DNA from 4 places in the Afipia sp. GW821-FHT04G03 genome. Region 2 is predicted to be linked to each of the others. Evidence: predicted binding sites of a transcription regulator. Region 2 holds the regulator's gene; each other region holds the start of a gene.
What was found. The regulator LexA, encoded in region 2, represses DNA repair genes until DNA is damaged. The targets are predictions, from matches to a motif close to TGTTCNNNNTGTGTTCNG.

Region 1: the regulator LexA is predicted to act here: its motif matches at 1,977-1,994, upstream of AC07UB_RS20040 (ribonuclease T2 family protein).
Region 3: the regulator LexA is predicted to act here: its motif matches at 2,862-2,879, upstream of AC07UB_RS13225 (DNA recombination protein RmuC).
Region 4: the regulator LexA is predicted to act here: its motif matches at 4,057-4,074, upstream of AC07UB_RS00920 (2'-5' RNA ligase family protein).

The regions. Positions count from the first base shown of each region.
Region 1 is NZ_JBWKSV010000004.1:397,106-404,467, reverse strand. It holds gene AC07UB_RS20065 (tautomerase family protein) at 1-27, shown strand, start outside; gene AC07UB_RS20060 (thioesterase family protein) at 195-590, shown strand; gene AC07UB_RS20055 (hypothetical protein) at 702-908, shown strand; gene AC07UB_RS20050 (hypothetical protein) at 960-1,253, opposite strand; gene AC07UB_RS20045 (hypothetical protein) at 1,443-1,913, shown strand; gene AC07UB_RS20040 (ribonuclease T2 family protein) at 2,168-2,824, shown strand; gene AC07UB_RS20035 (23S rRNA (adenine(2030)-N(6))-methyltransferase RlmJ) at 2,867-3,727, shown strand; gene AC07UB_RS20030 (cold-shock protein) at 4,013-4,228, shown strand; gene AC07UB_RS20025 (outer membrane protein) at 4,332-4,958, opposite strand; gene uvrC (excinuclease ABC subunit UvrC) at 5,229-7,301, shown strand.
Region 2 is NZ_JBWKSV010000001.1:654,145-661,506, forward strand. It holds gene moaC (cyclic pyranopterin monophosphate synthase MoaC) at 1-260, shown strand, start outside; gene AC07UB_RS03250 (molybdopterin molybdotransferase MoeA) at 437-1,645, shown strand; gene lexA (transcriptional repressor LexA) at 1,812-2,525, shown strand; gene AC07UB_RS03260 (ComEC/Rec2 family competence protein) at 2,536-4,815, opposite strand; gene AC07UB_RS03265 (glutamine--tRNA ligase/YqeY domain fusion protein) at 4,911-6,584, opposite strand; gene gltX (glutamate--tRNA ligase) at 6,771-7,362, shown strand, end outside.
Region 3 is NZ_JBWKSV010000002.1:827,665-835,026, reverse strand. It holds gene AC07UB_RS13250 (phosphorylase family protein) at 1-126, shown strand, start outside; gene AC07UB_RS13245 (GIY-YIG nuclease family protein) at 165-452, opposite strand; gene truA (tRNA pseudouridine(38-40) synthase TruA) at 527-1,264, opposite strand; gene fmt (methionyl-tRNA formyltransferase) at 1,264-2,196, opposite strand; gene def (peptide deformylase) at 2,223-2,738, opposite strand; gene AC07UB_RS13225 (DNA recombination protein RmuC) at 2,911-4,125, shown strand; gene AC07UB_RS13220 (AmpG family muropeptide MFS transporter) at 4,270-5,625, shown strand; gene AC07UB_RS13215 (GDSL-type esterase/lipase family protein) at 5,648-6,217, opposite strand; gene AC07UB_RS13210 (hypothetical protein) at 6,284-6,709, opposite strand; gene recR (recombination mediator RecR) at 6,754-7,359, opposite strand; gene AC07UB_RS13200 (YbaB/EbfC family nucleoid-associated protein) at 7,362-7,362, opposite strand, start outside.
Region 4 is NZ_JBWKSV010000001.1:175,625-182,986, reverse strand. It holds gene AC07UB_RS00940 (ABC transporter ATP-binding protein) at 1-595, opposite strand, end outside; gene AC07UB_RS00935 (PAS domain-containing protein) at 946-1,548, shown strand; gene AC07UB_RS00930 (dicarboxylate/amino acid:cation symporter) at 1,573-2,904, opposite strand; gene AC07UB_RS00925 (ArsC family reductase) at 3,066-3,416, opposite strand; gene AC07UB_RS00920 (2'-5' RNA ligase family protein) at 3,450-4,034, opposite strand; gene AC07UB_RS00915 (ArsR/SmtB family transcription factor) at 4,183-4,521, shown strand; gene AC07UB_RS00910 (SRPBCC family protein) at 4,518-5,000, shown strand; gene AC07UB_RS00905 (DUF5993 family protein) at 5,126-5,284, shown strand; gene AC07UB_RS00900 (disulfide bond formation protein B) at 5,293-5,844, shown strand; gene AC07UB_RS00895 (hypothetical protein) at 5,834-6,124, opposite strand; gene AC07UB_RS00890 (DUF899 domain-containing protein) at 6,121-6,903, opposite strand; gene AC07UB_RS00885 (helix-turn-helix domain-containing protein) at 7,030-7,362, shown strand, end outside.

The DNA of each region.
Region 1 (7,362 bases), on a different contig from region 2:
GTCGAGCGCAAGGCGGCTGCGAAATAACCTAGTGTGGCGGTTCGCAAGTCCGCATTGTGTCTACGGCACTTTCATTTGCGGACTTGCGAACCAAAACCACACTAGAATCATACTTTCTGGCGTCCTGTTGAATCCGAAGTTCGCTACGGAAGGTGCCGCAAAATGAAGCGAACTTCGGATTCAGGACGCTAGCGATGAAGGTGCTTGATAAAGTCACCGTCGGCATCCCTGGCGAAACGGTTGTCACCGTGACGCAGGAAATGACGGTGAAGCATTTCCTGTCCACCATGCCGGCGGTCTATGCGACGCCGATCATGATCCTGAACATGGAAAGGGCCTGCACCGCCTCCATCGCCGACCTGCTGCCGGAAGGCTATGTCAGCGTCGGCATGGAGGTGAACATCCGGCATCTCGCAGCGACGCCGGTTGGCCGGACGGTTCGCACGGTTTCGCGCGTGGTCGAGGTCGATGCCAGGAGTGTGCTGTTCGACGTGGAAGCCTGGGAGGGTGACCGCAAGATCGGCGACGGCACCCACCGGCGCGGCGTTATCAACATCGCGGCGTTCGAGCGTCGGCTCGGCGCGACCTGACGTCAGGCTCGCCGCTCATATTTTTTGACAGATTCCGGATGGTCCGGGCGTGTGAAGGAACGCGGAATGGCGTACCATCCTGGCGTCCTCGCCTTCGAATGGAGATATCCCATGAGGTTTGTTGTGCTTGCCGTGGCTCTCGTTCTGCTGTCGGTGCAGGCCCATGCGCAAATGGGCAAACAGCAGGGCGCCGCCGCGGATCCCAAGGACGTCGACCGGCAGAAGCGCATGGCCAAGGAAGAGGCCGATGCCAAGGCCGCGATGAAGAACGTTCCGGATTCGAAAGAGAAGTACGATCCCTGGAAGATCGCGAAGTGAGGATCGCAAGCTAAGCGCCGGTCCGAGCGTCCGGCGCAGTCCTGACGGGCGTCAGTAGCCGACGCGCAGCGGGCGATCGAGATGGCCCGGATGGACCCAGACGCAGGCGAAGGAAATGTACCCGCCGTATTGCGCGTCCACGCCAGTCAGCTTCACGCCCTTGCCGTAGCCGGCGCAGTGGCTGGCGGCCATGGCCTTGATGTCCGCGCCTTCTTTGTAGAGCGAATAGGCGATGATGCCGCCGGTGTCGTTGCCCTTGAACGGCGGGACCCATGTTGCCCCGGCCGGAGCGGACACAGCCAGCGCGCACGCCGCAGCCAAAATCGCCAATCCCGTGGTCCGCATCGTGTTCTCCAAGAGAATCCTGATTGTCATCGCGAACGCACCATAAAGCGCCCGGCCTGTCATGGAAAGAACGCCGGCGGGTTCTGGCGGGGGTTGGCCGCCGAGTGTTGCCGCGCTGCACTTGACCGGCTGACGGCTTCGCGGCACCTTCCGTCGCAACATCATCCCGGATTCCGGTGGACCGCTTTCATGCGCGACCTTTTCCCGACATTGCGAAAAACGATTCTTGCCGTGGCGTTCGCCGCCGTGGCTGGCCTCATGGCCTTGAGCCCGGCGGCCGAGGCTGCCAACGCGCTGGAGCGCGGCATCTGGCTGTCCGGCCCGCGCTACGACGGCCAGATGGGCGAATGCGGTGAGGCGCTCGCCGCCATTTCCTCCCAGTTCGCCGAAAAAGAGAGCAAGTTCTGGAATTCCGCCCTCGAGATCACTGGCTATGCCAATGTTCATGAGGTGGCCTTCCGGGCCTGGGCGAACGACAGCATTCCACGCCGCTTCTGCACCGCCAGCGCCATGCTGAACGACGGCCGTGCGCGTCAGGTGCACTACTCGATCATCGAGGACGGCGGCTTTGCCGGTTTCAATTCCGGCGTTGAATGGTGCGTGGTCGGCCTCGACCGCAACTGGGCCTACAATCCGTCCTGCAAGGCCGCGAAGCCCTGAGCTTCGCACGCAGCCTTTCCTGAGATGACAACGCCTCGCCCGCCACGGTGGACGAGGCGATTTTGTTCTTGAAATGTTCTCAGGCCGTGAATAGGCTTGAAGCATCGTGTGAAGTTGATTGCTCCGGCGTCGCCGGTCCGGAAAATGTTCGAGAGTGCGGGGGCGTCGCCATGGTTTCGTTTGAGAGAGCTTCTTTTGGTCTGACTTTTTTTGACAGGGCCGGGTTTTCTTTTGGCCGCTTGTCTCGCCAGTTGATGTTTGTGCTGATCGGCCTCGCCGTCATGGCCGGGACCGCATCGGCGCAGGACCACCGCCAGAACGCACCCGGCGAATTCGACTTCTACGTCCTGTCACTGTCGTGGTCTCCATCGTTCTGTGAGGCTGCGAGCGAGCGCGGCAACTCCAGCCGCGGCATCCAGACCCAATGCGCCGGCCGGCCGTTTTCCTTCGTCGTGCACGGGCTGTGGCCGCAATACGATCGCGGCTTTCCGAATTATTGCCAGCGGCCCGCGCCGCGCCTCGCACGCAACATCATGACCTCGATGCTGGACCTGATGCCGGCGCCGGGGCTGATTTACAACGAATGGGACAAGCACGGCACGTGTTCGGGTCTCGGCGCGCGCGGTTATTTCGAAACCATCCGCAAGGCGCGTGCGGCCGTGAAGATTCCGGCCGAATATCTTGAACTGGCCAACCCGAAGAGCGTGGCGCCCGCGGAGATCGAGGATGCCTTCATCAAGGCGAACCCCGGCCTGTCCAGCTCGGCCATCGCCGTGACCTGCGACAGCAAGCGCCTCAGTGAGGTGCGTATCTGCATGAGCAAGGATCTGCAGTTCCGCGCCTGCGAGGAAATCGACCGCCGCGCCTGCCGCCGCGACAAGGTCGTCATGCCGCCGATGCGCGGGGGATAAGCGCACGTTACTTTTGCTGCGCGATGTCGTAACTGTCGCGGCATGAATTACCGTCACGCATTTCACGCCGGAAACTTCGCCGATGTCATCAAGCACATCGTGCTGGCGCGCATCCTCACCTATCTCCATGAAAAGCCCGCCGCGTTTCGCGTGATCGACACCCATGCCGGCGCGGGGCTGTACGATCTCACGAGCAGCGAGGCCGAGCGCGGCGGCGAATGGCGCACCGGCATCGCGCGGCTGATGCAGGCGCGGTTGTCCGAATCCGTGATGGCGCTGGTGTCGCCCTATCTCGACATCGTGCGCGCGTTCAATCCGCAACGCGATCTCACGACCTATCCGGGATCGCCGCTGGTCGCGCGTGCGCTGCTGCGGCCGCAGGACAGTCTGGTCGCGTGCGAATTGGAGCCCGGCGCGCGCAAGCAACTGATCGCAGCGCTTCGCCGCGATGAACAGGCCCGCGTGGTCGATCTCGACGGCTGGACGGCGCTTCCCGCTTTCGTGCCGCCGAACGAGCGGCGCGGACTGGTGCTGATCGATCCGCCATTCGAGAAGCGCGATGAATTTCCCCGGCTCGCGGAAGGCTTCGCGGCGGCTCACGCCAAATGGCCGACCGGCATCTACATGCTCTGGTATCCGGTGAAAGAACGCCGCGCCACCGACACGCTCGCGGATCATGTGGCCGCTGTCGCGAACGCCGGCGGCGGTGAAGCCAAATGCCTGCGCGTGGAATTCAGCGTCGCGCCGCAGACGCCGGACGCAGGCCTTGTCTCCGCGGGGCTGCTGATCGTCAATCCGCCCTGGACTTTGGCGGCGGAGTTGAAGGCCATCCTGCGCGAGCTTGAAAAGCCGCTCGGTCAGGGCGGGGCGGCCCGCTTCCGGATCGAAGCCGTCAGGGCTTGACGCACTGCGGTATGAGCGCGCCGCTGCTGCGTTGCCCGAAATTGAGGCGTGCCGGCGGAAAACTCAAATCGGCGTAGTCAATTCGCCGGGAACCGTATTATGCTCAGCGGTGTGAGGCTGGCTTTACGTCCCGCGTCCGCGAATGGTCGCGGCGGAATGACGAGGCCCCGAGCGCTGCTCCGGTTTTTCCGGTCCGCTCCCAAGGCCAATGCTTTCCGGCAGTGAATGCCGGCCAGGCCGATGCGCGTTAGCGCTTCGGCGGAGCAATGCGGGGAGGGGTTCCCGATGGCCATGACGGGTACGGTCAAGTTCTTCAATGCAGAGCGCGGTTACGGTTTTATCAAGCCGGATGACGGCGGGCGCGATGTGTTCGTGCACATCACCGCGGTCGAGCGCGCGGGACTGAAGGATCTGACCGAAGGACAGCACATCACCTTCGAAGTCGAACCTGACAAGAAGGGCAAAGGACCGAAGGCGGTCGATCTCGTGATTTCGTCCTGAGCAAAACGCGGCGACATATCCGCCGCAGATTGTGTCGTGCAAAAAACAAAATCCCGGGCGCGAGGCCCGGGATCGATGGATTGTGAAAAGGCGTCGGCTTCGATCAGAAGCGATAATTGACGCCCAGCCGAACCGTGCTGAACTGATAGCCGTGCGGCAAGCCGGTCATCAGGAAATTCTTTTCGCTCAGGTCGACGTAGAGATATTCGATCTTGGCCGACCAGTTCTGGTTGATCGCATATTCAGCGCCGACGCCTACCGTCCAGCCTGCGGATGTCTGACTCTCGGAGAAGCCGCCAGATTCGACCTTCAGCGTGCCGAACGCAAGGCCGCCGGTGCCGTAGAGCAGGACGTTGTTGAAGGCGTAACCGAGGCGGCCGCGCAGGGTGCCGAACCAGGGATTGGAGAACTTCCACGGCGCAAAGGTATCGTCCGCGGAATTGAGCTGCAGGTCGCCCTCGATGCCCACCACCAACTGGCCGGACTGGTAGTTGTAGCCGGCCTGAAGGCCGCCGAGCACGCCGGAGGGCCGCGTCCCGCTGTTGTTCACGTCGCCCCAGCCGTAGCCGAGATTGCCGCCGATGTAGGGGCCCATCCAGCTGTTGGCGAGCGGCTGATTGACTGTGTAGGGCTGCGAATAAGGACGGCGACCATACATGTCCGCGGCCTGCGCGGATGCCGTCACCCATGTTGCGGCGGCGACCATCGCGCCAAGAACAATCTTCCTCATCTCAACTCTCCTCACACGCGCCAACTTCGGCGGGCGTCAATTCCTCAAATGCGGCGGCCCCCGCACGGTTACGGGAGTCCACCTTTTCTGCATAAAATTTATCGATAGTTTTACATTAAGCAGTCGTTAAGCCGGCCGGCGCCCCCACTTACGTCCTTAAGAAAGTGTTACAAGGCTGATCCACCGATGGCCGCGCCTTGAGATGTTTGAGGCATCTCCGTGGCCCGGCACCTGCTGGATGAAACCGCGCGCACCCCTTAAGTTCTGGACATGAATCACGACACCTCCGACCCGACACAGCCGCCGGACCAGCCGGCGCCGGACGCACCTGCACAAGAAACTTCCGCGCGGAACCTGCGCGGACAGGACGTTTCAGGACAAGATCTGGATCCGGCATCGATCGCGGCCGAGGACGATGTGGAAGCCAGCCTTCCGGAACCGGTGGACGATTCCGCCGAGTTTGCGACTGAGGGCACACTCGCTGTCGGCCGGGCGGCGATCGAGCGCGCGGTGAAACTCGCCCCGACCTCGCCCGGCGTCTACCGGATGCTCAATGCCGCGAACGACGTTCTCTATGTCGGCAAGGCCAAGAGCGTCAAAAAGCGGCTCGCGTCCTACGCGCGTCCGACCGGTCAGGTGGCGCGCATCGCGCGGATGATCGCAGCCACGGTCAATGTCGAAATGATTTCCACGGCGACCGAGACCGAGGCGCTGCTGCTGGAAGCCAATCTCATCAAGCAGCTTCGTCCGCGCTTCAATGTACAGCTGCGTGACGACAAGTCGTTTCCCTACATTCTCATTACCGGCGACCATTGGGCGCCGCAGATTCTCAAGCACCGCGGCGCGCAATCGCGGCCTGGCCGTTACTTCGGCCCGTTCGCGTCGGCCGGCGCGGTCGGCCGTACCATCACGGCGTTGCAGCGTGCGTTTCTGGTGCGCTCGTGTACCGATTCCTTTTTCGAGAGCCGGACGCGGCCGTGTTTGCTGTACCAGATCAAGCGCTGTTCGGGTCCCTGCACCGGCGAGATCGATTTTACCGGCTACACCGAACTAGTTCGCGAAGCGAATGACTTTCTTTCCGGCCGCTCGCGGCTGGTGAAGCAGGAACTCGCCGGCGAAATGGAGAAGGCCTCGCACGATCTCGAATTCGAGCGCGCGGCGCTCTATCGCGATCGCCTCGCGGCGCTGTCCGCGATCCAGTCGCAGCAGGGCATCAATCCGCGCACGGTGGAGGAGGCGGACGTGTTCGCGATCCATCAGGAAGGCGGCTATTCCTGCGTCGAAGTCTTCTTCTTCCGCACCGGCCAGAACTGGGGCAACCGCGCCTATTTCCCGCGTGCGGATAAATCGCTCGGTCCCGATGAAGTGCTGGGCTCGTTCCTGGCGCAGTTCTATGACGACAAGCCGCCGCCGAAGCTGATCCTGCTGTCGCATCGCGTCGAGGATCAGGAGTTGCTCGGCGAGGCGCTGTCCGTGAAAGCAGGGCACAAGGTCGAAGTCGCGGCACCGCAGCGCGGCGAGAAGAAGGAACTGGTGGCGCACGCGCTGACCAATGCGCGCGAGGCGCTTGGCCGCAAGCTTGCCGATACTGCGACGCAGACACGGCTGTTGCAGGGGCTATCGACTGCGCTCGGCCTGCCCCGCGTGCCGAAGCGAATTGAGGTTTACGACAACAGCCACATCCAGGGCACCAACGCGGTGGGCGCGATGATCGTCGCCGGGCCGGAAGGCTTCCTCAAGAACCAGTACCGCAAGTTCAACATCAAGTCGGAAGGTCTCGCGCCGGGCGACGACTACGGCATGATGCGCGAAGTGCTGGAACGCCGTTTCAAGCGCCTCATCAACGATGCCGCCGAAGGGAAGAAGCCGAGCGACGACAGCGTTCCGCAATGGCCCGATCTGGTCATCATCGATGGCGGTCAGGGCCAGCTCAACGCGGCGCGCGAGATATTCACGGCCCTGAATTTGTCGGAGGTGTCGCTGATCGCGGTCGCCAAGGGACCGGACCGTGACGCCGGCCGCGAAACCCTGTTCATGCCGGACCGGCCATCCATCAAGCTCGAGCCGCGCGACCCGGTGCTGTATTTCATTCAGCGGCTGCGCGACGAAGCGCATCGTTTTGTCATCGGATCGCACAGAAAGTTGCGTAAGAAGGATATCCGTGAGGCCGGATTGCAGGAAATCCCGGGTATCGGCCCGTCACGTAAACGTGCGCTGCTGCACCACTTCGGGACGTTGAAGGAGATCGAGCGAGCCTCGGTGGCGGATCTCGGCAAGGTTCCGGGCGTCAGCGCTGAAAGCGCGCGGAAAATCTTCGATTTCTTCCATCCGGGCAACGGTTAGCAGCGTTCCCGCCGCCCTTGTTTTAGACTTGCCCGAAATGCGCGCCGTAGGCTGTTGACGC
Region 2 (7,362 bases):
CGCTTTGTCATCCGCTGGCGCTCTCGAAAGTCACCATCGACATCACGCCCGACACCAAGCTGCCCGGCTGCCGCGTGCGCGCGACGGTGAAGGTCAAGGGCCCCACCGGCGTGGAGATGGAAGCGCTGACCGCCGTGTCGGTGGCATGTCTCACGATCTACGACATGGTGAAGGCCGTCGAGCGCGGCATTCATATCGAAGGCGTTCGCCTCGTCGAGAAAAAGGGCGGCAAGTCCGGCCATTATCTCGCCGACTACTAGTGGTCCGGTTTTAACATTCGCACCCCGTTTCAGCAGGCCTTTATGCGAATGTTAAAACCAAAGGACCACTAGCAAATATAGACTTCGAGTGGAGTTTCGGATTTGACATTCGCTTTGCGTACTCGCTGCGGGGTGGAAGCGAATGTCAAATCCACTCCACTCGTAAGGAGCGTCCCATGGCGCTGATGCCGGTCGCCGAAGCCTATGCCGCCGTCCTCAAGGACGCAGCCGCGCTTCCCGAAGAAATGGCCGCGCTGAACGACGCGTTTCATCGCACGCTGTCCCGTGACATCGCAGCATTGCGCACCCAGCCGCCCGCCGACATGTCGGCGATGGACGGATATGCGGTTCGCGCCGCCGATGCTGTTTCGGGCGCACGCCTGAAAGTCATTGGCGAAGTCGCCGCCGGCCGCCCGTTCAATGCGACCGTCGGCGCGGGACAAGCCGCGCGCATTTTCACCGGCGGCGTGATCCCGGCCGGGACCGACGCCGTCATCATTCAGGAAGACACCGCGCGCGACGGCGACACCGTGATCGTCAACGAGGCCATCGCGGCGGGAAAAAACATCCGGCCGGCGGGCATCGATTTCCGCGAAGGCGAAACAGGGCTGCGGCGGGGATCGCTCCTGACCGACCGCGCGCTTGCGCTGGCCGCGAGCATGAACCATCCGCAACTGCCGGTGCATCGCCGCCCAAGGGTCGCGATCCTCGCGACCGGCGATGAACTGGTCGTGCCGGGCACAAAGCCCGCGCCGGGCCAGATCGTCCACAGCAACGTGTTCGCGCTGTTCGCGCTCGCGCGCAACGAAGGCGCGGACCCCATCGATCTCGGCATCGCGCGCGATACGCTCGAGTCGACAACCGATGCCATCCGGCGCGCGCGCGATCTTGGCGTCGATGTTCTTGTGACCACCGGCGGCGCTTCCGTCGGCGACCACGATCTTGTTCAGACTGCGCTGAAAGCCGAAGGCGTCGACATGGCTTTCTGGAAAATCGCGCTGCGGCCCGGAAAGCCGATGATGCACGGACGGCTCGGGCCGATGCGCGTGCTCGGCCTGCCCGGCAACCCGGTGTCATCCTATGTCTGCGCCTTCCTGTTTCTGGTGCCGCTCATCCGCGCGCTGTCGGGACGAACCCAGGTCGATCATGTCCTGGAGCGGGCCGTGCTGGGGCGCGAGCTGCCAGCCAACGACAAGCGGCAGGATCATCTGCGGGCCCGGCTTGAGACAGGCGCTGAGGGCGTGCCCGTCGCAACCTCGGTAGGCCCTCAGGACAGTTCTCTGGTGGGCAATCTGGCGGCGGCGGATGCGCTTATCGTCCGCCCACCCTTCGCACCAGCGGCCCCTGCCGGCTCGCCCTGCACGATCCTCCGGCTTCCCAACTAAAGCTCCCCGTCGTTGACGTGAAATTAAGGGGTTGCGGAACACATATGGAACAGATAGTGTTCGTTCATGATTTGTTTCGAGTGACTCGCAACTCCTGATTGGCCGTCCAACGGTCCGTATCCAGAGAGGCGCGGCATCGGAGCAAAGGCGATCGGGGACCAGATAGATGCTGACACGCAAACAATACGAGCTTCTGCGCTTCATCAACGAGCGGCTGAAGGAAGCTGGTGTTCCGCCCTCGTTCGACGAAATGAAGGACGCGCTGGACTTGCGCTCCAAGTCCGGCATCCACCGGCTGATCACGGCTCTGGAAGAACGCGGCTTCATCCGCAGGCTCGCCAACCGTGCCCGCGCGATTGAAGTCATCAAACTGCCGGAGCTTGGGAATTCGGGTGCCGGCGGCAACGGCCGTCGCGGATTCACCCCCAGCGTCATCGAGGGCAACCTCGGCAAGGTCCGCAGCAGTAGCTCCGCTGGCCACGAGGACGATACGAACTTCCCCGTCTCCGTGCCGGTCATGGGACGGATCGCGGCCGGTACGCCCATCGAGGCGCTCCAAACCCGCAGCCACACCATCAGCCTGCCGCCCGACATGCTCGGGTCTGGCGAACACTACGCCCTCGAAGTGCGCGGCGATTCCATGATGGAAGCCGGTATTCTCGACGGCGACACCGTGCTGATCCAGCGCAACGACAGCGCCGACACCGGCGACATCGTGGTCGCGCTGATCGACGAGGAAGAAGCCACCCTGAAGCGTTTCCGGCGGCGCGGCGCATCCATTGCGCTTGAGCCTGCCAACTCGGCCTATGAAGTCCGGATCCTGCCGCCCAACCGCGTGCGCATTCAGGGCAAGCTGATCGGCCTGCTCCGGAAGTATTGAGCCTCGAGAATTAATCGTCCGGCTGGAGGTCGCTTTCGGCGGGCGTCGCATCGACAGAGCGCGCCGGGACATTCGGCCGAGACGCCGGAGTCTGTGACTCATCCTCCGCAACTGCCGCAGACCATGGGCGATCGACGTCGCGCGGCCTGATGGCTGTGACGGCATAGCCGTCGGCGGTCTTGCGCAAGGCGAGCGTGCCGCGCCTGCGCAGCGTGTCCTGATCCAGCACCATGGCCGCACAATCAGCGGGCGCCTGCCGCAACGTCACGATCACGGCGGCCCGCGCGCAGTCGTCCGCGAAAGCTCCAGGTTTCAGCGTGAGAGCGATGGTGGCGCCGCCTTCCGCTTGCACCACGCATCCCGCATGGTCGCAGGACACACCATCTATCAGCGACGGATCGGCCGCCGTGCGGGTATCGGCATCGGCGGCCAGCCATTCGCGCGACAGGAAAGCATCCTTGCCGGTGCGCATCAGGCGCAGCCTGCCATCCTTGCCGCGTACCCCGACAGTGTGCCCATCGCCAGCCACGAGAATATCCGGCTGCGGTGTCGTCAGCGCCCACGCCGTTGCGAGCACGATCAGCCCCGCTCCTACCCAGCGCAGCGGCGTCCGCAACAGACCGAGCACGATGATGCCCGCGCTCATCGCGGCCAATGGCCCGGCCCCGAACGCCGCAAGCCGTCCGATGGCGCCGGGCAATGCGGCGACCCATTGCGCCACCGCGATCATCCAGCCGATGCCGACATCCATCAGCCGCCAGAACACGCCGTCGAAGCCGAACGGCATGGCGAGCAGCCCCAGCAATCCGGCCGGCATCACCAGCACCGACACCACCGGCATCGCAGCAAGATTGGCCAGCACGCCGTAAGGCGTCACGCGATGAAAGTGAAACGCCGCATAAGGCATCGTCGCAAATCCCGCGACCAGCGACGCCAGCGCCAGCATCGTGATTTCGCGGCCGCCCCACAACGCGGCGCGCGCCACCTGCGTATTGTCCGGCGACGCGAACAGGTTCGGCATCCCGAGTTGAACCAGCGCTACAAGTCCCAGCGTTGCCGCGAACGACATCTGGAAGCTCGGATGCACCAGCGCCTCCGGCGCGATCAGCAGCACGATCATGGCCGCAACCGCGAGGGTGCGGAACGTGATGGCGCGGCGGTCGACCATCACCGCGATCAGCACCACCGCCGTCATGAAGAACGAGCGTTGGGTCGCGACTTCCGCGCCCGACAACAGCAGATAGAACAACGCCGCGACGAAGGCCGCCGCCGCCGACCATTTCTTGATCGGGAACGTCACCGTTAATCCGGGAAACAGCGCGAGCAGCGCACGCACCGCGAAGAACACGACGCCCGCCACCACCGCCATGTGATAGCCGGAGATCGACAGCACATGGCCAAGCCCGGAGATAAACATGGCGTCATTCACCGGCGTGGAAATCGCGTCGCGGCGTCCGGTGAGCAGCGCCGTTGCAATGGCGCGTGAATCGCCGTTGAGCACACTACGAATCCGCGCGTCGATTGCATCGCGCATCCCCTGCATCGTCGCGGCATAACGTAGATATGTGCCGCCGCTGCGCGGCGCCTCGATGGTCTTGATCGCGCCCATCGCGAATCCGGATGCGCCGATCCCGGCGAAATACATGTCGCGGCCAAAATCGTAACTGCCGGGGCGCAGCGGCGACAGCGGCGGCAGTAGCCGCGCCTTCAGCTCAACAAAACTGCCGACCGCAGGCGCAGTGCCCTTCTTGACCGACAGCCGCACACGTTCGAGTTTGATTTCGCTGCGCGGAGCTTCCATCTCTTCCACGCGCAGCACGAAGCGATCGGTGCGCTCGCGCTCATCGCGGGTTTCGACAAAGCCCTTCATGGTCACGGCGAATATCGGACGCGCCAGCACGCCATGCGCGACCCGGGCGGTCTTGAGCGCGGCCGTCGCGAAGCCCGCCGCGAGCGCGGCCAGCATCACCACCGCCGGAAACATCGGGTGCCTACGCGCGAGGAACGCTGCGATGCAGAGGACGGCCGCAGTCACGGCGGCAACGGACGCAACTGGCTCGCGGTCCACCGCGAAATACGCTGCGATGCCTGTGCCGAACGCGACCGGCACCCAGGGCAACAACCGCCCCGGTCCCGCTTCGGCGCGCAACCAGCTTTTCAGAAGGCCGATCCACGACGACCAGAGACCCGCGCCGCTTTCGGCGGCTGAGCCGGCCTGCGCAGCACCCCGCGGCGGCCAGGTGGTCACCCGGCCTTGTGTGCGCCGCTGATCGTTGTCCCGGCTGGCCATCGCGCCGCCCCGCCCGCGCGTCCCCGCGATCGGATGCTACCTGACGGTGCATCAAAAGGGACAGCGGAACGGATGCAGAATGCGCGACTATATCTTCACGCTTCGGATGCAACCTTGGCCCAGGTGTCGCGCAATCCAACGGTGCGGTTGAACACCAGCTTGCCGGGCGTGGAGTCGCGGTCGCGGCAGAAGTATCCCTGCCGCTCGAACTGCATCGTGCCGGGATCGTTCGCGCCGGCCAGCGACGGTTCGACCATCGCCGTCACGACCTCGAGCGAGTCCGGATTGATCTGTGACGCGAAGTTGGCGGCGTCGGGCTGCTGCGCCGAGAACAGAAGATTGTAGAGCCTCACCTCAGCCGGCACTGCGTCCGACGCGGCGACCCAGTGGATCGTCCCCTTCACCTTGCGGCCGTCGGGCGCGTTGCCGCCCCGGGTTTCTGGGTCGTAGGTGCAGCGCAGTTCGATCACTTCGCCCGCGGCATTCTTGATGACGTCGCGGCAGGTGATGAAATAGCCGTAGCGCAGCCTCACCTCTTTGCCCGGTGCAAGCCGGAAAAACTTTTTTACCGGCGTTTCCATGAAGTCGTCGTGCTCGATGTAAATTTCACGCCCGAACGGAATCTGCCGCGATCCCAATGCCGGCACCTCCGGATGATTGACGGCGTCGAGATGTTCGACCTGCCCCTCCGGATAATTTTCGATCACCACCTTGAGCGGACGCAGCACGGCCATGCGGCGCGGCGCGCTCTTGTTGAGCGTCTCGCGGACCACGAAGTCGAACATGCCGATGTCCACGGTGCTGTTCGCCTTGGCGACACCGATCCGCTTCACGAATTCACGCAGCGCCTCCGCCGGCACGCCACGCCGCTGCAAACCCGCAAGCGTCGGCATGCGCGGATCGTCCCAGCCGGTGACATGCCCGCCACGCACCAGTTCCGTCAGCACGCGCTTGGACAGCAGCGTGTGGGTGACATTGAGACGCGCGAATTCGTACTGCCGCGGGCGCGACGGCACCGGAAGATTCTCGATGAACCAGTCGTAGAGCGGCCGATGATCGGCGAATTCCAGCGTGCAGATCGAATGGGTGACGTGCTCGATGGCGTCGGACTGGCCATGCGCGAAATCGTAGCTCGGATAGATTGTCCACGCCCCCCCGGTGCGCGGATGATGCGCGTGCAGGATGCGATAGAGCACGGGATCGCGCAGGTTGATGTTGCCCGACGTCATGTCGATCTTGGCGCGCAGTACGCGCGCGCCGTTCGGAAATTCGCCGGCGCGCATCCGCGTGAACAGGTCGAGATTTTCCGCAACGCTCCGCTCGCGGAACGGGCTGTTCTGTCCGGGCTCGGTCAGCGTGCCGCGCGTCAGCCGGATTTCCTCCTGCGACTGATCGTCGACATAGGCCTTCCCGGAGCGGATTAAATCCTGCGCCCAGCCAAAAAGCTGCTCGAAATAGTCCGACGCGAAATGCAGGTGCGTGCCCCAGTCGAAGCCGAGCCAGCGCACGTCGCGCTCGATCGCATCGATGTATTCCTGTTCTTCCTTGGTCGGATTGGTGTCGTCGAAGCGCAGGCTGCAATGCCCGCCGAATTCCTCGGCAATTCCGAAGTTCAGGCAGATCGATTTCGCATGGCCGAGATGCAGGTATCCGTTCGGCTCCGGCGGAAAGCGCGTCACCACGCCGGCGTGCTTCCCGGCGGCAAGATCCGCAGCGACAATGTCGCGGATGAAGTCGCCGCCCGCGTCCGAACCCGATTCGTCAGTCATTGAAACCCTTTCAAGTTGGCGTCTATGTGCCAAATCCGGGCGGCCCCGCCAAGGCCAAATGGCGTTCCCGTGACCGGCGGCACCCGGCGAAAGTCCATTTAATTCGTCGCAATTCGCTTTGAGACACTGCGCCGCCGGTGTGATACACGGCCCGCCAACACTTTCCCGAGGCTCCTGAACGCTGCCATGACCAAACCCGTCGTTACCCGCTTTGCGCCCTCACCGACCGGCTTCCTCCATATTGGCGGAGGACGCACCGCGCTGTTCAACTGGCTTTACGCACGCGGACGGGGCGGGAAGATGCTGCTGCGGATCGAGGATACCGACCGCGAGCGCTCCACTGAGCCTGCCATCGCCGCGATCATCGACGGCCTCAAATGGCTCGGCATCACATGGGACGGCGAGACGGTCTTTCAGTTTGCCCGCGCCGCGCGGCACCGCGAAATCGCCGAGCAGTTGCTCGCGGAGGGCAAGGCGTATCATTGCTACGCGACGCCAGAGGAACTCACCCAGATGCGCGAGGCCGCCAAGGCCGAAGGACGCGCCATGCGCTACGACGGGCGCTGGCGCGACCGCGATCCCTCGGAAGCGCCCGCCGGCGTCAAGCCGGTGATCCGGCTGAAAGCGCCGCAGACCGGCGAGACCGTGATCGAGGATCAGGTGCAGGGCCGCGTGGTCTGGCAGAACGAGAACTTCGACGATCTCGTGCTGCTGCGCTCCGACGGCAACCCGACCTATATGCTCGCCGTGGTGGTCGATGATCACGACATGGACGTCA
Region 3 (7,362 bases), on a different contig from region 2:
GGCGTGCCGTGGCGCGCCTTCAAGTTCATCACCGACGCCGCCGACGACAACGCCGCCGATCACTGGAACGAGAATGTCGCGGGCGGCGAAGAGCTGTTCTGGGACGCGTTGAAGGGGATAGCTTAAGTTCGTCATGGCCGGGCTTGTCCCGGCCATCCACGTTCTCAAGTTATAAAATCATATAGATCATTCCACTCTGGATTTTCAGCGAGAACGAGTCTGACTTTCCATTTTCTCGACCAATGCTTCATGTTGTGCTCGCGCTGAATAGCTGTCTGGATATTTTCATACTGCTCGAAATAAACGAGCCGCTTAATTCCATACTGTTTTGTAAAGCCAGCAACCAATCCGGACCGGTGCTCATAAACACGGCGAACGAGGTCGTTCGTAACGCCGACATACAGTATGCCGTTCGGCGCGCTGGCGAGTATGTAGACGTAACCTTCAGCCATACTTCTAATGATGAAGGACGTGGATAGCCGGGACAAGCCCGGCCATGACACCGAGAGCGCAGCGCGCAGCCGCCCTAATATTCAACCTTTACCAGATAGAGCCCATCCGGCGGCGCGACGGGGCCGCACGCGGCGCGGTCCCGCGCGTCCAGCGCGCTGCGCATATCCTTCGCCGTCCATTTGCCGTGCCCGACCCACACCAGCGAGCCGACCATCGAGCGCACCTGACTGTGCAGAAACGAGCGTGCAGAGGTGGTGATATTCACATTGTCGCCGTCGCGTGTCACGTCGAGCGCATCGAGCGTCTTCTCCGGCGACTTCGCCTGACATTCGGTATCGCGGAACGTCGTGAAATCGTGCTTGCCGATCAATACCTGCGCCGCCTCCTGCATCGCGCTCGCATCGAGCGGCCGCGCCACGCGCCAGGCATGACCGGCGTTCAGCGCGAGATTGGCCCGGCGGTTGGCGATCCGGTAGATGTAGTGTCGCTTGGTCGCGGAGAAGCGCGCATCGAATGTCTCCGGCACGATCTCAGCCGACAGCACGCCGATGGGATGCGGCCGCAGATGCGCATTCAGCGCGTCGCGCACGCGGTCGGCTTTGTAGTCCTTCGCAAGATCGATATGTGCGACCTGCCCCAGCGCGTGCACGCCGGCGTCGGTGCGCCCGGCGCCGTTGACGCGCACGTCGCTGCCGGTCATCGCCTTCACGGCGATTTCGAGTGCACCCTGCACCGACGGACCGTTGTCCTGATACTGCCAGCCGCAGAACGGCGATCCGTCATATTCGATGAGGAGTTTGTAGCGGGGCATCAGCTCACACGTACCGGCGGCTTGAGCGGCGTGCCGTTCAGAAACGCCTCGGCCTTCATCGGCGGCTTGCCGGCGCGCTGCAACTCCAGAATCCGGATCGCGCCGTCGCCGCAGGCAACGGTGAGCTTGTCATCGAGCAGATCGCCCGGCGCGCCGGAGCCTTTCGCCAGTTCACAGCGCAGAACCTTGATCCGCACGGGCTCGCCCTCGAGCGCAATCTCGAACCATGCGCCAGGGAACGGCGACAGGCCGTGAATATGCCGCAGCACCGCGCGCGCGGGCTTCGTCCAGTCGATCCGCGCCTCGGCCTTGTCGATTTTTGCTGCGTAGGTGACGCCCTGCTCGCTCTGCTTGGTCAATTGCAGCCGCCCGCGCTCCAGCGCGCCGATCGCGCGCACCATCAGGTCAGCGCCGAGCGGCGACAGCGCATCGTGCAGATCGCTGGCGGTCATCGCATCGGTGATCGCAAGCCGCTCCGCCATCGCGACGTCGCCGGTGTCGAGGCCGACATCCATCTTCATGACCATGACGCCGGATTCAGCGTCGTCCGCCATGATGGCGCGGTTGATCGGCGCGGCGCCGCGCCAGCGCGGCAGCAAGGATGCATGAAGATTGAAGCAGCCAAGCGGCGCTGCTTCCAGAATGGTTTTCGGCAGGATCATGCCGTAAGCGACGACCACGGCGGCGTCGGCGTTGTGCGAACGAAACTCCACTTCGGCTTCCGGTGTCTTGAAAGATTTCGGCGTCAGCACCGGAACGCCGAGCTGCCGCGCCGCCTGCTCCACCGGCGTCGGCTGCAACTTCATGCCGCGCCCCGCCGGTTTGGCCTCGCGCGTATACACCGCCGCGATCTCATGGCCATGGGCCGCGAGCGCGAGCAGCGTCGGCACCGCGAAATCCGGCGTGCCCATGAAGATCAAACGAAGCGGCATTTACAAATCGCTTTCGGCGACTGGATTTATTTCGCCGCGAGCTTGGCGGCCTTGGTGAACTTCTTCATCACGCGGTCGCGCTTGAGTTTCGACAGGTAATCCACGAACAGCACGCCGTTGAGGTGGTCGATCTCGTGCTGGATGCAGGTGGCATAAAGCCCGTCGGCATTTTCCTCGTGAACCTTGCCGTCGAGATCCATGAACCGCACGCGCACCTGCGCGGGCCGCTCGACCTCCTCGTAATATTCCGGGATCGACAGACAGCCTTCTTCATAGACCGAGAGTTCTTCCGACGCCGACAGAATCTCCGGATTGATGAAGACGCGCGGGTTGGTCTCGCCTTCCTTCTTGGACAGATCCATCGTGATCATCCGCAGCGGCTGCGCGACCTGGATCGCGGCAAGGCCGATGCCCGGCGCCTCGTACATGGTCTCGAACATGTCGTCAGCGAGCGCGCGGATTTGCGGCGTGATTTTCTCAATGGGCTTGGAGACGAGCCGAAGCTGCGTGTCCGGCAGGATGATGATGTCGCGAAGTGCCATGCTGCGCGATGTAATGGGAGCGCCCGCCGCGGTCAAACCTCTTGTTGCGCCAAGCGCTTGAGTGCGGCGATAGGCTGTTAACCGGCGATTAACCATAAAAATCAGGGACTTGTTAACCAAAAATGTTCCCTATTCGTTCGCATTTGTCGCCGAATCGCGCTACAAGGGCGGCATGAACGAGATCCTTTTCATTGTCGGCGATGTGCCGGTTCGCATGAGCGCCGCCCTCATCGCCTTCGGCGTGCTGGCGCTGCTGCTGCTTTTGACCATCGCCATCGTGATCGCGCGCTCCGGCCGCAAAGGGGCCGAGGCCGCCATGGCGCAGGCCGTGCGCGCCGACGAGCTTGAAGAGCGGCTGTCCGAAGTGCTGCGGATGCAGAGCGAATCCACCGGCCGCGTCCATGAGATGGGACAGGCGCTGGTGGGGCGGCAGGCGGAGATGTCGCGCGCCGTCAACGAACGGCTGGATTCGGTGACCCACAAGGTCGGCCAGTCGATGGAGCAGACCACGCGCAGCACGATGGATTCGTTGCGCGTGCTGCACGAGCGCCTCGGCATCATCGACAACGCGCACAAAAACCTCACCGATCTCACCTCGCAGGTGACGACGCTGCGCGACGTGCTCGCCAACAAGCAGTCGCGCGGCGCATTCGGCCAGGCTCGGATGGAAGCCATCGTGCAGGACGGGATGCCGAAGGGCTCCTACGCATTCCAGCACACGCTCTCCAACAACAAGCGGCCGGACTGCGTGATATTCCTCCCGGACCAGCGGCCGCTGTGCGTCGACGCGAAGTTTCCGCTTGAGGCCGTGACCGCGCTGCGCGACGCGCGCAGCGACGAGGAGAAAAAAGTCGCCACGCAGCGGCTGCGGCAGGACGTGATGAAGCACGTCACCGACATCGCGGACAAATATCTGATCCCCGGCGAGACGCAGGACACCGCGCTGATGTTCGTCCCGTCGGAATCGGTCTACGCGGAAATCCACGACGGCTTCGACGACGTGATCCAGAAGGCCTATCGCGCACGGATCGTGCTGGTGTCGCCGTCACTGCTGATGCTGGCGATCCAGGTGATGCAGCAGATCCTGAAGGACGCGCGGATGCGCGACGCCGCCGATCTGATCCGCACTGAAGTGATGCACATGTCGGACGATCTCGCGCGCCTGCGCGAGCGCGTCGTCAAGCTGCAGAAGGATTTCGGCAACGTGAATGAGGACGTTCGCCAGATCCTGATTTCCGCCGACAAGATTGAAAAACGCGCCGGGCGCATCGAGGAACTGGATTTCAGCAAATCCAGCGACCCGGCCGAAACGCCGCGTCTCGTCGCGCCCACCGGCAGCGATCTGTTTCCGCCCCACCCGCTGCGCAAATTGCAGGCGGGGGAATAAGGCTTGTCATTGCCGGGCTTGACCCGGCAATCCATCTTTTCATCGGTCTTGAAGATAGACCCCCGGATCAAGTCCAGGGGTGACGCTCCGTGAATGTCGCAGGCACGGCGGCCCATAGTCATCCGAATCTGCTAACACCCCCTCATGACAACGCCTGACACAGCCCGCACGACCCCGCCTCCCCGCGCCGCGTGGCGCGAGGCGATGGCGGTCTATCTGCAACCGCGCGTGCTGATCGTGCTGTTTCTCGGGTTCTCGTCGGGGCTGCCGCTCGCGCTCTCCGGCTCGACACTGCTGGTCTGGATGCGCGAGTCCGGCGTCGATCTCGGCACCATCGGCCTGTTCGCCCTTGTCGGCACGCCTTACACGCTGAAATTCCTCTGGGCGCCGCTGGTGGACGCGCTGCATGTGCCGGTCCTGACACGGCTTCTCGGCCGGCGGCGCGGCTGGCTGGTGTTCGCGCAACTGCTGCTGATCGCGGCGATCCTGCTGCTGGCGCTGACCGATCCCGCGCGGTCGCCGTTCTATGTGGCGCTCGGCGCGCTGCTGGTGGCGGCGGCCTCCGCGACGCAGGACATCGTGGTCGATGCCTTCCGCGTCGAAAGCCTGCCTGAAAGCGAGCAGGCCGCCGGCATGGCGTCGTATGTCGCGGCCTATCGCGTCGGCATGCTGATCTCGACCGCGGGCGCGCTGTTTCTGGTCAGCGGGTTCGAGGCAACCGGGCAAACCAAATCCCACGCATGGATGTGGGGCTATATCGCAATGGCCGGCATGGTCGTAATCGGCATGATCGCGGCGCTCATTGCCACCGAACCAGAGCAATCCCGCAAGGCCGAGCAGGCCACCAGCGGCGACAGCGCCATCACGCGCGTCATGACCGCCGCCGTCGGCGCGTTCACGGAATTCCTCACCCGCAAGGACGTCTGGGCGGTTCTCGCTTTCGTCATTCTCTACAAGTTCACCGATTCGTTTTCCGGCACCATGACCGCGCCGTTCGTGATCGATCTCGGCTTCACCCGCAACGACTACGCCGCCATCGTCAAGGGCGTAGGCCTCGCCGCAACATTGATCGGCGGTTTCGCCGGCGGCTTTCTCGCGCGCGTATGGTCGCTCGAAGCCTGCCTGTGGACCGGCGGCGTTCTTCAGGCGGTGTCGAATCTGGCGTTCGCCTGGCTCGCGTTCGTCGGGACCAACCAATGGGCGCTGGCGCTGGCGATCACGGTGGAGAATTTCACCGGCGCCATCGGCACGGTGATCTTCGTCGCCTATCTGTCGTCGCTCTGCCGCAGCCCGTTGCACACCGCGACCCAGTATGCGCTGCTTACAGCCTTTGCGGCGATTGGCCGGACTTATTTATCGGCAGGTGCGGGCTACGTCGCACAAGCCACCGGCTGGCCGATGTTCTTCGTGCTGAGCGTGCTGGTTGCGGTGCCAAGCCTGATCCTGCTGGCGTGGCTGCAGCGCCGCGGTCATTTCGCGGCGTTGCGAGCCACTGCCTGAGGCAGCCCCATTCTGATGCGGATCAAGCCGCCTTCTTCTTTGCGGCCTTGCTGACCAGCGAACCAATCGGTCCAATCGTCTTGCCGACCATCTTTCTATAGCCTGCCGCGTTGAAATGCTTGTCGCCGCCGCCGACAACGAGTGCGGGGTTCTGATGATCCGCGACATTGTAAACCGGCGGCCGGATTACATAGCTCTCAATTCCTCTTGCCCTCAACCGACTTACAATGCCCGCGACATGCGCCTGAACCTCCGCCATGCTTGCGCCGCGGCGGATATCGTTGATGCCAACCCAGATCACCGCGACCCGCGTGCCGGAAGGGACAGCCGAGTCCAGGCGCCCCGCCAGCCCGGCGCTGGTGTCGCCGTTGATGCCGCCGTTGCTGACACTCACGTTGAGGCCCCGGGCGTTAAGCGCGACCTGAAGCTGGCTCGGATAATTCTCGGAGGTTGAAACGCCCTTGCCGTAGACATTGCTGTCGCCGATCACCGCGACCTGAACCTGCGCGAGCGCCGAATGAATGGCCGCCGGAGACAAAAAGACAAAGGCGGCAAGAACAAAGGAAACAAACAGATTTCGCTGCAATGACATGACCTGCCCCACAACTGATGTCTAAACCAGCAGACTAGGGCGGGTGCCTGAACACCGTCAAGCGCTTCAATGCTTGGTGACAACACTCCACTTGGTGACGATGGCGTCGCTCAACTGACCGGCCGCCTGGGCGCAGGACAATTCATTCGCCTTCAGCGCGATGCTCTTTCCGATGAAGGGCTTGAGCGCCGCCGCTTCCGCGTCGCTGCTGGTCACGATCTGAAACGTTTCCGGGCCGGTTTCGAGATTGCACATGCCGGACGGCGCCGGCAGACGTCGCGGTTCGCTGGTGAGCTGATAGGTGATGACGCGCTTTTTCTTCGGGCCGGATCGCATCGCCGTCAGATTGCCCGACAGCACTTCGCCGGTGTTGATCGGCTTCGCCTTCTGCTGCGCAAGCGCGCCGGACGGCATGACCACGGCAAAACAACATGCAGCGAGGAGACCGGCCGTGCATGTTGCAAACCGGTTTACGAACAGACGTAGAATCATACCGCTTCCAATTCCGTGAATTTCAAATCGAGCCCGGAGTGATTTCAGAACAGCGTTCGCTGTCGCATGGCAGCGGATAGCGTCCCTTCGTCGAGGTAGTCAAGCTCCCCGCCAACAGGCACGCCGTGTGCCAGCCGTGTAACCTTGACGTTGGCGTCCTGTAACAAATCGGTGATGTAGTGCGCGGTGGTTTGGCCATCGACAGTGGCGTTCAAGGCAAGAATGATTTCCGTGACGCGCGGGTCGAGCGCGCGCGCAACCAGCGCGTCGATGGTCAAATCCTGCGGGCCGACGCCGTCGAGCGGCGACAGCGTCGCGCCGAGCACATGATAGAATCCGTTGGTGGCGTGCGCGCGTTCCAGCGCCCAGAGATCGGCAACATCCGCGACCACGACAATGATGGACGGATCGCGCCGCGTGTCGGTGCAGACCGTGCATGGATTTTTCGTGTCGATGTTGCCGCAGGTATTGCAGACCTGAATCGTGTCGATCGCCACCTGCAATGCCGACGCCAGCGGCGTCATCAGCGCTTCGCGCTTCTTGATCAGATGCAGCGCCGCGCGCCGCGCCGAGCGCGGGCCAAGCCCCGGCAGCCGCGCCAGCAACTGGATCAGACGTTCGATCTCCGGACCTGCAACGGCAGTGGCCATAAC
Region 4 (7,362 bases), 480 kb from region 2:
ACTTCTGCGAAATCCGCTTGATCAGCGCCGCGACCTTGTCGATGTCCTCATGGCCCATGCCCGCCATCGGCTCATCCAGCAGCATCATTTCGGGATCGAGCGCCAGCGTGGTCGCGATTTCCAGCGCGCGCTTGCGCCCGTAGGGCATTTCCACCGCAGGCGTATTGGCAAATTCGCTCAGCCCGACATCGTCGAGCAGATCCCGCGCGCGGTCGTTGAAACGATCCAGCACGGACTTCGAGCGCCAGAAGTCAAACGAGTTGCCGTGCTGACGCTGCAAGGCGACGCGCACGTTCTCCAGCGCCGTGAGGTGCGGAAACACCGCTGAAATCTGGAACGACCGGACCAGGCCAAGCCGGGCCACATCGGCCGGCGCCATTGCCGTAATATCCTGCCCCTTATAGAGAATCTGGCCGCGCGTCGGCTTCAGGAACTTGGTCAACAGGTTGAAGCACGTGGTCTTCCCGGCACCGTTCGGGCCGATCAGAGCGTGAATACTCCCCCGCCGCACCCGTAGATTGACGTCACTCACGGCCACAAAACCCGCGAATTCTTTCGTCAATCCGTGGGTTTCAAGAATAAACTCATCAGACAAGCGAATTCCCCCTGTCAGCCTTCACGCGAGCGCTCGCGTGTGACCGTTTTTGGCAGCCGTACCCTCAAGATTTTCAGGGAAAACCTCGCAAGGACCGACAGCTCGGGCGAGAATATGCAGCGAATTGTAAGCGTTGCGCAAGGTGCAATGCTGCCCAGCGGAACGTGCGTAATCTGCAAAAAGTATAATAGACGCCACTGCCCAAGCTCGCGCCAGCCGCTTTGCGCCGCTCCGGAAACGATCCGTTAAGCCTGTTTCCGGGCTTGATTCGGCTTTCACTGAAAATTTCAACCCAAGACGGAAGATTGCTGGCAATGAATTTTTAGCTATTTCATTTTGGGATTTCAGCGATGGATTTTTTAAGCGCAGCCCCGGCGATCGTAAAATCTATCAAGCAGCGCGAGCTCCTGAATTACTGGCTGCGGCTTTATGCCAGGCACGAACGTCTGCCGACGTTCGACGCCTATCAACCCGACCGTCTTGCCGACGAACGCGACGATCTCGTCTACATCGTCGTCAAGGGCGCCGGCGATGCACTCCGCTTTGTGATCGACAGCGACGGCACGCGCATGTCGAATGCTTACGGGACGACCGGCAAAGGCCGTTATCTCGATGAATATCTCGGCGCCAAACTCGCTCCCGCGGTCATGCCTATCTACCAGGAATGTGTCCGGCAGCGACTTCCCGTCTTCAGCATCTCGCAGGTCAACGACCTGTACGGCCGCAAGGTGGATTACGAGCGCCTCCTGATGCCCTTCTCGAACGGAGCAGGCGTCGACTGGATCATCGCTTCACTGAAGACGATCAGCGATGACGGCGGCTTTGAAATCCGCAACCTGATGCGCGCGAACGACGTGGAGCCGAGCTACAAACTTCGCGCCGTCATCAATCAGGATCTGTTCCACAAGCCCCCCGGCCGCATCGCGCCCGGCGATGCGATCGAGTTCGTCTAGGGCAGCGTGAGCCCGCGAAGCGGTTCAGGCCGCCGCGCGGGTATGCTCCATCTCCTCGCCGATCTCGATGGGATGCGCCATCGCCTCGTGCAGCTTGTCCTTGTCGAGTTCACCTTCCCATCGGCTAATGACGACGGTGGCGACGCCGTTTCCGATCAGGTTGGTCAGGGCGCGGCACTCGCTCATGAACTTGTCGATGCCGACCAGGATCGCCAGCGACGCGATCGGAATATCCGGCACGATCGCAAGCGTCGCCGCCAGCGTGATGAAGCCTGCGCCGGTGACGCCCGATGCGCCTTTCGACGTGACGATCGCGACACCGAGAATGCCAAGCTCCTGCCAGATCGTGAGATGCGTATTGGTGGCCTGTGCAAGGAACAGCGTCGCCAGCGTCATGTAGATGTTGGTGCCGTCGAGATTGAAGCTGTAGCCGGTCGGGATCACGAGGCCGACGACACCGCGCGACGCGCCGAGCCGCTCCATCTTCTTGATCATGTTGGGCAGCACCGTTTCGGATGAACTGGTGCCGAGCACGATCAAAAGCTCATCCTTGATATAGGCGATGAATCGCAGGATGGAGAATCCCGAGAACCGCGCGATGCCGCCCAGCACCAGCAGGACGAAAAGAACGCTGGTGAAGTAGAACGTGCCGATCAGCGCTGCCAGATTCCACAACGCGCCGAGACCGTAAGCGCCCACCGTAAAAGCCATCGCACCGAAAGCACCGATCGGCGCGGCGCGCACGATGATACGGATCACGCCGAAGAAAACCTTCGCAGCCATATCGATGGCGTGTGCGATGGGCTCGCCGGCCGGTCCCAGAAAGGCAATCGCGAAACCGGACAGGATCGACACCAGCAGCACCTGCAACAGATCGCCCTTGGCGAGCGCGCCGATGAAGCTTTCCGGAATGATCGCCATCAGGTGCGCGACGATGCCGTCTTCACTCGCCTTGTGGACGTAGGTCGCGACCGCTTTCGGATCGAGCGTCGCAGGATCGATGTTGAAGCCGCTGCCGGGCTGGATGATCTCACCGACGAGCAGACCGACCAGCAGCGCGATGGTCGACACGACTTCGAAATACAGCAGCGCCTTGAGTCCCACGCGGCCAACACGCTTGAGATCGCCCATCGAGGAAATGCCGTGCACGACCGTGCAGAAGATGACCGGTGCAATCATCATCTTGATCAGCGAGATGAAGCCGTCCCCGAGCGGCTTCAGCGCCTTGCCGGTGTTCGGATAGAAATGACCGATCAGGACGCCGAGCGCGATGGCGATCAGCACCTGAATATAGAGTATGCTGTACCAGGGCGATCGCGTTGAGGCCGGTGCTGACGAGGCGGTGGTCACGGTCATTGGAGGTATCCTGCGAGGGGCGGCGGTAAAAACGTGCGTCCGCGGAACGTGCGCCAGAATGCCGCACCCCTCAAGCAAAATCCATACTCCGCAGACCTCCTTCCACGCTCTCGTGATGCGGAACCCCTCCGCGGAGTTCAAACCCGCTCCGACGCATCAACTCACCGCTTGATCGACGTCTCGTAAATGTCCGGCTTGAAGCCGACCAGCAGCTTGCCGCCGGTCTCGAGAACGGGACGCTTGATCATCGACGGCTGGGCCAGCATCAGCGCCATCGCCTTCCTCTCGGTGAGATTTTCTTTCTCGGCGTCGGGAAGTTTCCGGAACGTGGTGCCGGCCTTGTTCAGCAGCGTCTCCCAACCGACCTTCGCGCTCCACTTCTCAAGACGCTCCTTGTCGATGCCCGCCGTCTTGTAATCGTGAAAGCTGTAGTCGATGCGATGCTTGTCCAGCCACGCGCGGGCCTTCTTCATCGTGTCGCAGTTCTTGATGCCGTAGATTGTGATGGGCAAGGCGTATCCTCAGGTAAATTCACGAACCGAACTTTAGCCACGCAACGGCCAGCGCGCGAGGTGTATGTGCCTGCCCTGCCCCACAAGGCTGTGCACGAGCACGAACTCCGTCACGGTCCACCCCAATGTTTCGATCGCGCGCTCTTCAACAATGCGCTGATCGTAAAGCAAGGTCATGTGCGGCGTGAAATGCCGCGTCACCCAGCGTCCCAGCCCGGCTTTTGTCATGACCTCACCCAAGCTCCGGTGAAATGCGGTCAACGCGGCCATGTCTCCGCACGCGCGCAACACGAACGGCCTCCTTGCTCTCCTGTTATGGAAACTCAACGCATGATCGAAACACACCTCGAACGGCGGTATGGACACGGCAGCCGCCGCCGCATGCGTCGTATCCACAAGTCCGGGCGGCACACCGTTGTACTTGCCGAGACTGTGCAACGAGACATGAAGACATGACGACGCAAGCGCCTTGCCGCTCAGTCCGTGATCCCTGCGACATTGCTGAATCCGCTCATCGATCGCGGGGACGCTCGTGATAGGCGGGACGAACGCCAGGAACAGATTGTCGGTCGGCTCCGGCGGACTTTCAAATCCCGGCAATACAAGCTGTTCGGACATGATACGCACTCCGATTTCATATGGGAACAAATCATGAACATTTCGGCCTGTAAAGCGGCGGGCCGCGTCGGTGCCTCAGAGGCCGTTTCCGGCTTGACGGCCGGCCTGCCCGGCTGTATTTAAGCATCTACTTAAATAAGAGATGACCATGCCCAGCGATGCTCTGAGCGGCACTTTCAAGGCTCTCGCCGACCCCACGCGGCGCGCGATCCTTGCGCGTCTTGCGCTCGGCGAAACCTCGGTTCTGGAACTGGCAAAGCCATTCGCCATGAGCCTCCCGGCCGTCTCCCAGCACCTGAAAGTTCTGGAGAGCGCAGGCCTTGTCGCGCGCAGCCGCGACGCCCAGTGGCGGCCCTGCCGGCTGGAGCCCAAGGCGCTGAAGGACGTCACGGAATGGCTCGATCAGTATCGGCGGTTCTGGGAGGAGAGCTTCGGCAAGCTCGATCTGTATCTGAAAGACATCCAGCCAAAGGAAACGGACACATGACGACAACTCTCAAGGTCAAGGCGAGCGCGCCGGAAGACCAGCCCACCATCACGATGGAACGCGAATTCGACGCCGCTCCGGCGGCGCTGTTCCGTGCCTTCACCGACACCGAAGCTTTGAAGACGTGGTACGGCCCGAACGGCTTCACCATCACGGTGCACGCGATGGACCTTCGCGTCGGCGGCCTGTTTCGCTTCACCATGCACGGACCGGACGGCACGGACTATCCGAACCGCATCGCCTACCGTGAGATCAAACCGGCAGAGCGCCTCGCCTATCGCCACGACTCGGACATCGACGACGATCCTCGCGCCTTCGACGTCACTGTCACTTTTGAGGCTTTGGGCACAAGCCGGACGCTCCTGACGATGCGCTCGATTTTCCCATCGGTCGAAGCGCGCAATGCGGTTACGAAATTCGGCGCGGTCGAACTCGGCATGCAAACGCTCGAAAAGCTGGCGGCCTATGTGAAGGGATAGTTTTGGCGACGGAATCGTGGGCGCTCCTTGCTCACCGCCCGGCTAATGGCCGTCATTGCCTGAACCGCCGCTCGCCGACCACCGAATCTGTCATAGGGTAAGTGGTCGGCTGCCCGGGGGTGAGGATGGAATTTACCGCATTGTTTCTGACGATCGCGATCGTGATGCTCGTCGCATGGCGCGGTTCGCGATCCCTCGCGCTGGCCTTGTCCGCCGCCGTGCTCATCGCGTGCGCGGCCACCTTTCTGCATCACGCGACCGATGCCTTGAAGCTGTCGTTCTGAGGCACATCATGACCCCAGCGCGCGCGATCAGCCTCAACGCACTCAGCCTCTACGCCGTGGCGGGCCTCCTTGCGGCGGCATTCGCAGCACAGTTGCTGCTGAATGAACTGCCCTGCCCGCTGTGCCTCCTCCAGCGCGTCATGTTCGCGGCACTCGCCATCGGGCCGATCCTGAACATCCGCTTCGGGCCGCGGCCCAGCCACTATGCGCTGTCGCTGTTCGCTGCCGTCATCGGCGCGGTGGTATCGACCCGACAGGTTCTGCTTCACATCATGCCGGGGGATTCCGGCTACGGCTCCGCGATATTCGGCTATCACTACTATACGTGGGCCTTGCTGGGATTTATCGCCGCCATCGTGATGCTGTCAGCCATTCTGCTGTTCGACAGCCAGTTCGACAAAAACAATAGCGAGCCTGCGGCTTCAGCGGGAGCGTTTGCGCGCGTCGCAGTCTGGCTCGTCATCGGGCTTGTCGCATTGAACGTGATATCGACGCTGCTGGAATGCGGCTTCGGCGCGTGCGCCGATAACCCCGTTGTGTATGAGTTGCTCAAGCGCTGACGCGGCCCCCGTTCCGCCGGGCCGAGATCAGTTTCAGCCAGGGCGTCACATGGAACGCGCTCATCAGCACATACATCGCGGCCATGCCGCCGAGCGGCGACGCGCCTTGTCCGCTCGAGCACAGCATCGCTGGCATCCCTTCACCGAGAACACCTGTCAGCAGCGCCATGATGGCGAAGGTCGGCGCTGCCGCGAGACTCAGCCACTCGGCCGCGCGGAACGCGCCTGCGTTGCCGGGCACCGGCCCGCCGTCCGGTGCGCCTGAACAGGCGGCGCTCATGTCTGCGCACCCCCGTCTTTTTTCCGGAACGCCTCCTCTCCGGCATCCGACACCGCGACCCACTTCGGATCAGGCGCCGCGCCGGCGACGTAACTGTCGTTCCAGTTCCACCACTTGTATGGCCGCTCCTGCGGATAGCCCTTCGGTGAGTCCTCCCACACCTCCTGACGTCCGAGCGCGGTCATGTCGAGGTAGCTCCAGACGGTGCCCATCGCCTCATCGCCGCGGCTGTTGATGAGGTAGGTGCGGAAAATGCGCTCGCCGTCGCGGATGAAGGCGTTGTGACCGTGCCACTCGTCCACACCGAAGTCGGCGTCGAAACTGTCGGTGATGGTGACCCATGGGATTTTCTCCCAGCCCATCCGCGCCTTCAGGCGCTTGATGTCGGCCTGCGGTGCGCGCGAGGCATACACGAGGGTCGTGTCGCGCGCGTTCAGATGGACGGGGTTGGAAACCTGGTCGGCCCCCAGTGAACAGCCGATGCAGGCATGTTCCGGCCAGCCGTGCACGCCGGGCTCGAAGAAGGCGCGGTAGACGATGAGTTGGCGGCGGCCATTAAACAGATCGAGCAGGCTCACTTTGCCGTTCGGGCCATCGAACGTGTAGGTCTTTTCCACCGCCATCCACGGCATCCGCCGGCGCTCGGCCGCCAGCGCATCACGCGCGCGCATTTGAGCCTTCTCCTTGACGAGAAGCTGCTGACGCGCGGCCTCCCACTCCTGCGGCGACACGATTGGTGGTGTGTTCATTTCGTTCTTGCCGTTCTTGCCTGTCGTCATGATCTGTTCTCCATCGGCGTCATCGCCCCGCCGTTCGATCCCAATACGGCTTGCTGGCTGGCGGTCGTGGGTTAGATTAGGGCCGGGCCGCCGGACAGTGGGAGTGACAAGTGTGTCGGGATTCAGATGGACTCGCTAATCACGGCAGCGGCCCACGCGCTCGCGTCGGGTGATCCTCTCGGCGCATTGAACAGGGTTGCACTGCGCGACGACCCGCCTGCCCTCGCGCTTCGCGGCATCGCGATGGCGCAACTCGGCGATCTCGTCCGGGCACGAACCCTCCTGCAAAAGGCCGCGCGTGCCTTCGGGCCAAAGGAAGCCGTGGCCCGCGCGAGGTGCGTCGTCGCCGAGGCAGAGATTGCGCTGGTCTCGCGGGATCTCGGCTGGCCCACCAAGCCGCTCGAAGCGGCCCGCATGGCCCTCGAGAAACACAACGACTGGGTGAATGCCGCCCATGCG